DNA from 3 places in the Streptomyces sp. NBC_01003 genome. Region 2 is predicted to be linked to each of the others. Evidence: riboswitches for the same ligand, from Rfam matches in the RefSeq annotation. Region 2 holds a riboswitch; each other region holds the start of a gene.
What was found. Region 2 has a riboswitch for cyclic di-AMP ahead of OG698_RS25100 (M23 family metallopeptidase). Riboswitches for the same ligand answer to the same signal wherever they lie in the genome.

Region 1 (2,259 bases), 3.0 Mb from region 2:
GGTCGGCCCAGCCCACGAAGGCCCCGTCCGGACCGGGGTCCCCGACGCCTTCGGTGAAGCTGTCCCCCACCGCCGCGTAGGACCGAATCGTGCCGCCGCTGAGTGATCTCGATTCGTTTGCCACGACCACACATCTTTCACCCTGCGATGTGACCTACGCGACCGTAGGAAGGGGTTGACGGGTGGTGATATAGCCCACCCGGTCAGTTTCGCGATTTCAGGAATACGACGGGACACGGCGGAGGGCACGACGAAGGGGCGGGCCCGGAACCGGACCCGCCCTTCACCTCACGTCTCGACGAGACACCTTCACGTCACACCGTCAGGGTCGGAGCGACGTCACATCGTCGGAGTCAGAGCGAGACCCCGTGCGCACGGAGGTACGCGATCGGATCCACGTCCGAGCCGTAGCTCGGGGTGGTGCGGATCTCGAAGTGCAGGTGCGGTCCCGTGACGTTGCCGGTCGCGCCGGAGAGGCCGATCTGCTGGCCCCCGGTCACGGTCTGCCCGGACGAGACGGACAGGGACGACATGTGGGCGTACTGCGAGTACTTGCCGTCGGCGTGCTGGATGACGACCTCGTTGCCGTACGCGCCGTCAAGACCGGCCGACACGACGGTGCCCGCGGCTATGGCCTTGAGCGGGGTGCCCGTCGGGACCACGAAGTCGACACCGGTGTGGTAGCCGCTGGACCACATGCTGCCCGCGGTCTTGTACGCCGTGCCCACGGAGGCGCTCTGGACGGGCAGCACATAGCCGGAGCCGGTAGCGGCCTTGGGCGCGGAAGCCTGCGTGGCGGTGGCAGAGGACTTCGCGGCGGGGGCCGCGGCCTTCTGGCCGATCGTCAGCTTCAGGCCCGGGCGGATCAGGGACGGGTCGCTGCCGACGGCCGAGCGGTTGTCGGAGTAGAGCTTCTTCCAGCCGCCGCTGACGTGCTGCGCGTCGGCGATCTTCGAAAGGGTGTCCCCGCCCTTGACGACGTAGGTCTTGGCAGCGGCGGGAGCGGCCGCGGCCTTGACGACCGAGTGGGCGGCCGCGGGGGTCGCGGCGTGGGCGCCGGCGGCACCCACCAGCGGCAGCGCGAGCGCGGCGCCGCCCACTCCGGCAACGACGATCGTGCGTGCGAAGCCCTGGGACTTGGGACGGCGGTGCTTACCCTTCGCGGGCATGGGAATTTCCTCTCCGTCGCCTGCGAGGTGAGCTGTCGGGTTCGGGCTGGAGCTGCCCGGCCGCGCCCCTTTCGGGCACGGCTTCACCCCGAGCCGTTTCCGGTGTTCCGGAAACGGCGGTCCACCTGGGTCCCCCGCTCCTGCCGAGCACGGATCGATGTGCGGATTCCGGGCGGCGGCAGGATTAGGCGGTCCGTCCGGATTGCGCTGAACGTAAGCGAGCGGGGAGCGCGGGGACAAGCCGCGAATTCCCCTGGCCATTCCGGTTCTTGATCCTTGAATGATCCTTTTCGGAAAAGGCGGTCACGCTCCGTCGATTCACGATCTTTGCAACTGCGATACCTGCTGGGAATTCATTCCGCCCCGCCGCCACGGACGGTCACCGCTATGACCCTGCTCACCCATCGGCCACCATATGGCCTCATTTCAGGGTTAGTTATTCCGTAAGGCGCGATTGCCTACCTTCAGGCTTATTTCGGGCATTTGGCATGAAATCACCAGCCTCCTCTCGCATGGTTGCCCCTGGCAGCCATGTCGTATCGTCGAAGTCGCCCGCAGGCGAGCAGCGCCGCGGCCGACCGGGAGGAGCCCCCGTGACGCAGCAGGTCCCGTCCACCGAGCCCGAGTTGGCCGGAGTGCGCAACTTCCGCGATGTGGGTGGCCTCCCGACCGTGGACGGCCGTCGGGTCAGGCAGGGCGTGCTGTTCCGGAGCGGTCACCTCGCGCACGCCACGGATGAGGACGCCGCGTTCCTCTCCTCGCTCGGGCTGCACACGATCTTCGACTTCCGCAACGCCGCCGACCAGCGCCTCGAAGGCCCTGACGTCACGCTGCCCGGCGTGCGGAACGTGAACCTGCCGCTGACCGACCCCGCGGACGGCGCCGAGTTCTGGCAGATGGTGCGCGACGGCAATCTCGACGAGCTGCGCGCCGCCCTCTCCGAGGGCCAGGCCGCGAACCGCATGATCACGTCGTACCGGACGATCATCGCGGAGCGCACCGCCGAGCACAGCCAGGTGCTGCACTCCCTCGCCGAGGACAGCGTGCCCGCGCTCATGCACTGCGCGGCCGGCAAGGACCGCGCGGGCCT
Region 2 (2,259 bases):
CTCGTCGGCGGTCCAGCCGAACACATTGCCGCCGAGGGAGAGCGGGAACACCTCGAGGTCTGACGAGCCAAGCTTGCGAAGAGAAGTCATGGCCTGTCAGAACACCGATACGGAGCAAGATATTCCGGGCACGGCCGACCGGCAGCCCTGACGTCGGGGGGTTGCCGTCAGGACCGCCGGGGTTCGGAGGGTTACGAGCCTTTAGATGGTCAGGCCGTTGGAGCGCAGCCACGGCGCGGGGTCGACTCCGGTCGCCTGGCCGCCCGGGTGGACCTCCAGGTGGAGGTGCGGCCCGGTCACGTTGCCGGTGGCGCCGACGCGGCCGATGACGTCGCCGCTGGTCACCTTCTGGCCGGCGCTGACGTTGAGGGACGACTGGTGGCAGTACCAGAGCTCGGTGCCGTCCGGCAGCTCAAGGACGGTGCGGTAGCCGTACGCGCCCGCCCAGCCGGCCTCCTTGACGGTGCCGGAGTGGATCGCCTTCAGCGGCGTACCCGTGGGAGCGGCGAAGTCGAGACCCGTGTGGTAGCCGGAGGACCACATCGAGCCGGGCTGACCGAACGTGCCGGTGATCGTGTAGGAGGCGACCGGCAGCGTGAAGCTCTTGGCGAGCTCGGCGAGGCGCTCGGCCTCGGCCTTCTTCTTCGCGGCCTCCTCCGCCTCCTTCTTCTCGGCGGCGGCCTTGGCAGACGCGGCGTCCTGCTCCTTGGCCGCGTCCTCGGCGGCCTTCTTCGCGGCGGCCTCCTCGGCAGCCGCGGCCTCGGCGTCGGCAGCCTGGTTCTGCTGCTGCTCGGCCTGCTGCATGATGCGGGCGCGCAGGGCCTCACCGGCGGTCGTGCCCTGCTCGGCGTCCGCGGTGGTGATGCCGGCGCCGGTCAGCGGGGCCGCGTCGGCGCCGGACGAGTCGTCGTCCGAACCGTCGGATATCAGCGCGCCCACGCCGGGCAGCGACTTGGCGTCGGGCAGCGAGTCCTTGACGGCCGAGAGGTCGGGCATCGAGATGTGTACGGGGGGCTTGCCGCCCTGCGCGGTGGCGATGCCGCCCGCGCCGACGGCCGCGATCACGCCGACCCCGAGAACTGTGGAACTGCGCGCGAGACCGCCGCGCTGCTTGGCTACGCGGTGCCTGCCGCGTACGGGGCGGACGGACTCCTCGGTGGGATTCCACTCGTCCCAGGTCCGCTCGTCCGCTTCGCCGAACTCTTCGTCGATCGGCGCGTAGGAGAACTCTGGGGCAGGCCGGTTGGACGCCACGGGGGCGCGCTCCTTTCCTTCCTTCTCGCCTACCGGGTTAGCTGACGGGTTCGGAGCAGGAAGGTCTCCTACCGACGCCTTCCGCAAGGAAAGACGTCCGATTCACCCCAAGTTGGTGGTTCCCCGGCTCCCTTGCGGGATTAGGCGCGTGCGCACGGAGCCATCTCTTGTGACGGCTGGGACGACCGCGCTGCGTTATCGAACGTTAATAGACACCGGGGCCCGATTCCAAGCCGTTCCGACTGATCGTTAACGCCTTTGGCCTGGACTTATCGGGGCACGAGCGGGCGGAATCGGGCGAGTTGGCCAGCCGTCGAGACAGGCCGATCATCTGACGGTTTGTCAAATGTTATGCGCAGCGACGCCGTTCGACTACGGAAGGTGAAGACGGCGGTCACGGCTGCTTCACTGCTGCTTCACGGACGCCTCACCGCGAGCAGCGCCATGTCGTCCGTCGTGCCGCCCCCGGTGTGCCGGCGGACCTCGGCGGCGAGCGCGGCCAGCAGCGGATCGGGCCCCGAGAACATCCGTCCCGCGAGCCGGGCCGCCGGGTCGTAGAAGGTGCCCTCCGCGTCGCGCGCCTCCGAGAGGCCGTCGGTGTAGAGCAGCAGCGTCGCCCCGGACGGGAACTCCGTCTCGGACGCCCGGTCGGGCCAGCTGCCGAGGCCACCCATCCCGAGCGGCAGCGCGGGCTCCGGCGGCGACAGGACCTTGAGCGCCCCGTCGCCGCCCAGGATCAGGGGTTCCGGATGGCCCCGGTTGATGACCCGTACGAGGCCGTTGCCGTGCGGGATCTCGGCGAGCACGGCCGTGGTGAAACCCTCGAACTCGTCGAGGCCGTTGCGCCGCAGCCCCTCGCGCGCGAGCGCCCGCTCCAGGCGCTGCGCGACCGCCTCCAGGGTCGCCTCCTGCTCGGCCGCCTCCCGGAAGGCGCCGATGACCACGGCCACGGCGGACACCGCGCCCATACCCTTCCCGCGTACGTCGCCCACGACGAGCCGCACC
Region 3 (2,259 bases), 4.3 Mb from region 2:
GAAGCCCTTGGAGCGCAACTGCGCAGCCGCCGGATCCACGCGACGCCGCGGGTGCCAGTCCGTCACCGTCCGGCACGCCGCCGCGACCTCTACCAGGAGGTCCTGCTTGTAGGGCACGCACGGCGCAAGCCTGGTCTGCCTGTGACGAGTGCGAGCCTCATTGTGGAACCGGCTGTCAGTACGCGCCGTTCACGTTGTCGATCGAGCCGTACTTGTCGGCCGCGTAGTTGCAGGCGGCGGTGATGTTGGCGACCGGGTCGTAGCTGTCCATCGACGTGCCGGGCACGTGGTACGCGGTGAACGTGGGGTCGATGACCTGCAGGAGCCCCTTGGACGGGGTTCCTGCGACAGCGTTGGAGTCCCAGTTGTTGATGGCCAGCGGGTTGCCGGAGGACTCGCGCATGATGTTGCGGTGGATGCCCTCGTAGGAGCCGGGAATGTTGTGCTTGGCCATTATGTCGAGCGACTCCTTGATCCAGCCGTCGAGGTCGTTGGTGTAGGACTTCTTCGCCGGGGCAGCGGCGAGCGTGGTCCGGACCTCGGAGCGGTCAGCCCGCTCGGCGGACGCCCTGGTGGCTGCCGGCTTCTGTGCGGGCTTGGCCGGGCTCTTCTTGCCGAGCGTGAGCTTGACACCGGGGTGGATCAGCCCCGGGTTGTCACCGACGGTGGCTCGGTTGTCCTGGTACAGCTTCTTCCAGCCGCCGCTCAGAGAGTGCTCTCGGGCGATCTTGGCGAGGGTGTCGCCTGCGGCGACGACGTACGTCGTGGGGACCGCGGCGCTCTTTGCGGCCGGGGCGGCCTGCGCTGCGCCGGCGCTGGTCGCGCCGAGCACCGGAAGAACGAGCACAGCCGCGCCCGTGCCTGCGGCGGCGATTCCCCGGGTGAGCGAGATGGACTTGGGGCGGCGGTGCTTTCCCTTTGAGGGCATGACGAGTTCCTCTCCGTCGCCTGCGAGGTGAGCTGTCGGGTTCGGACGGGAGATGTCCGGTCGCACTGCGAATGCGACTTCACCCCGAGCCGTTCCGGAAACCAGATCGGCGGCTTACCTGGGTCCCCCGCTCCTGCCGTGCGTAACCGAGTGGGTGGGAGGGATTCCGGACAGCGGCAGGATTCGGCGTTCCATCCGGATTGACGGTGACATTAGGCGAGAAAGCACGGACAGAACAAGACCAGAATTCCGATAGTGGAATGTGAGAGCCCTGACTCTGGTGATCAGAACCCGCCGCTCTCTTTGATCGAAAAGCCCAATCTTCTTTGGGCGCAAGGGAAGTGGGCTCAGCGGAGTTCGGGGCCCGCGTCCGTCCGTGTGACATGGTTCACTGAATAGGATGCGGGTTGGGATGACGGTCGATGTCATATCGGAGTGCGAAATTTCGCATGAACGCTCGCGATACAGGCAGATCTCCCTGTATATCGTTAATTATGCGAAAGGGTATTTTTTAGCCCAAAGATGGACATAGCGCCATGCCGCTTTGGGTGCCAGAGGGGGCGTATCGCCATCAATGCCGGCCCGGTCGCGCGGACCGACGGGCGTCCCAGCTGCAGAGTTCATGCGCGGGTGTCGATCGGATGGTGCCTGAACGTGGTCTTGTGCGGTCCGGCTGAGGGATCGACTGAGGTGAGGTCGGCGGACTCGATCATCGGAGTGCACTTCCCGCCGACCTGCTGGGCTCGCGGGATACCCGGGGGCGGGTAGATGAGGCTCCGATGTTGTACTGGGAGATTTTGCCGGCTCAGGATGTGAGTGAGCTCAGAAGGCGGTCTCCATGTGATGGGGATTCAGTTGCCGATCGTCGCTGGTATGCCAGTGAAGGTTTCGGCTTGGGTCGGGAGGAGGCTGCTGAAATCCTCTGCCGACTACGGTTTTCCGGGCAGCTATCTCTCTGCGTGGTAGGCCTGTTCAATCCCGGGCCTCAGTGGTCGACGCGGCGAGGAACGGGAACTCCGCACGCGCCTGCGCCGGGTCGAACTCGAACCGATGGTCCGCCGCGAAGAAGCGCAGGAATAGGGGCAGTTACTCGGGCGCATGGAACATGACGGCAACGTCGGAGTTGCGGCGCGGGTGCAGACAGAGGAGCGGACACCCCGACTCACCGCACTTCGACGACCAGGCCGAACGCCACGCCAAGGGCGACCTTCGGCCGGCCTACTTCTATGCGGATGGCCTGAAGGCTCACATCGAGCGTAGGTACTGGCCGGGCGGGTGAGGCCGGTCGCCCTGGCCGGGGCGGGCACAGTGCGGACATTCGCGCCGCACGC

Region 1: it holds a riboswitch for cyclic di-AMP, as region 2 does, so the genes downstream of both, OG698_RS11445 (LysM peptidoglycan-binding domain-containing M23 family metallopeptidase) here and OG698_RS25100 (M23 family metallopeptidase) in region 2, are expected to answer to the same signal.
Region 3: it holds a riboswitch for cyclic di-AMP, as region 2 does, so the genes downstream of both, OG698_RS44880 (transglycosylase SLT domain-containing protein) here and OG698_RS25100 (M23 family metallopeptidase) in region 2, are expected to answer to the same signal.

Annotation. Positions count from the first base shown of each region.
Region 1 covers NZ_CP108707.1:2,456,618-2,458,876, forward strand. The annotation lists gene OG698_RS11440 (SGNH/GDSL hydrolase family protein) at 1-124, opposite strand, end outside; gene OG698_RS11445 (LysM peptidoglycan-binding domain-containing M23 family metallopeptidase) at 354-1,169, opposite strand; cyclic di-AMP (ydaO/yuaA leader) riboswitch at 1,172-1,354, opposite strand; gene OG698_RS11450 (tyrosine-protein phosphatase) at 1,763-2,259, shown strand, end outside.
Region 2 covers NZ_CP108707.1:5,465,485-5,467,743, reverse strand. The annotation lists gene OG698_RS25105 (aldo/keto reductase) at 1-90, opposite strand, end outside; gene OG698_RS25100 (M23 family metallopeptidase) at 202-1,254, opposite strand; cyclic di-AMP (ydaO/yuaA leader) riboswitch at 1,266-1,411, opposite strand; gene OG698_RS25095 (PP2C family protein-serine/threonine phosphatase) at 1,671-2,259, opposite strand, start outside.
Region 3 covers NZ_CP108707.1:9,756,227-9,758,485, forward strand. The annotation lists gene OG698_RS44875 (hypothetical protein) at 1-117, opposite strand, end outside; gene OG698_RS44880 (transglycosylase SLT domain-containing protein) at 176-928, opposite strand; cyclic di-AMP (ydaO/yuaA leader) riboswitch at 933-1,127, opposite strand.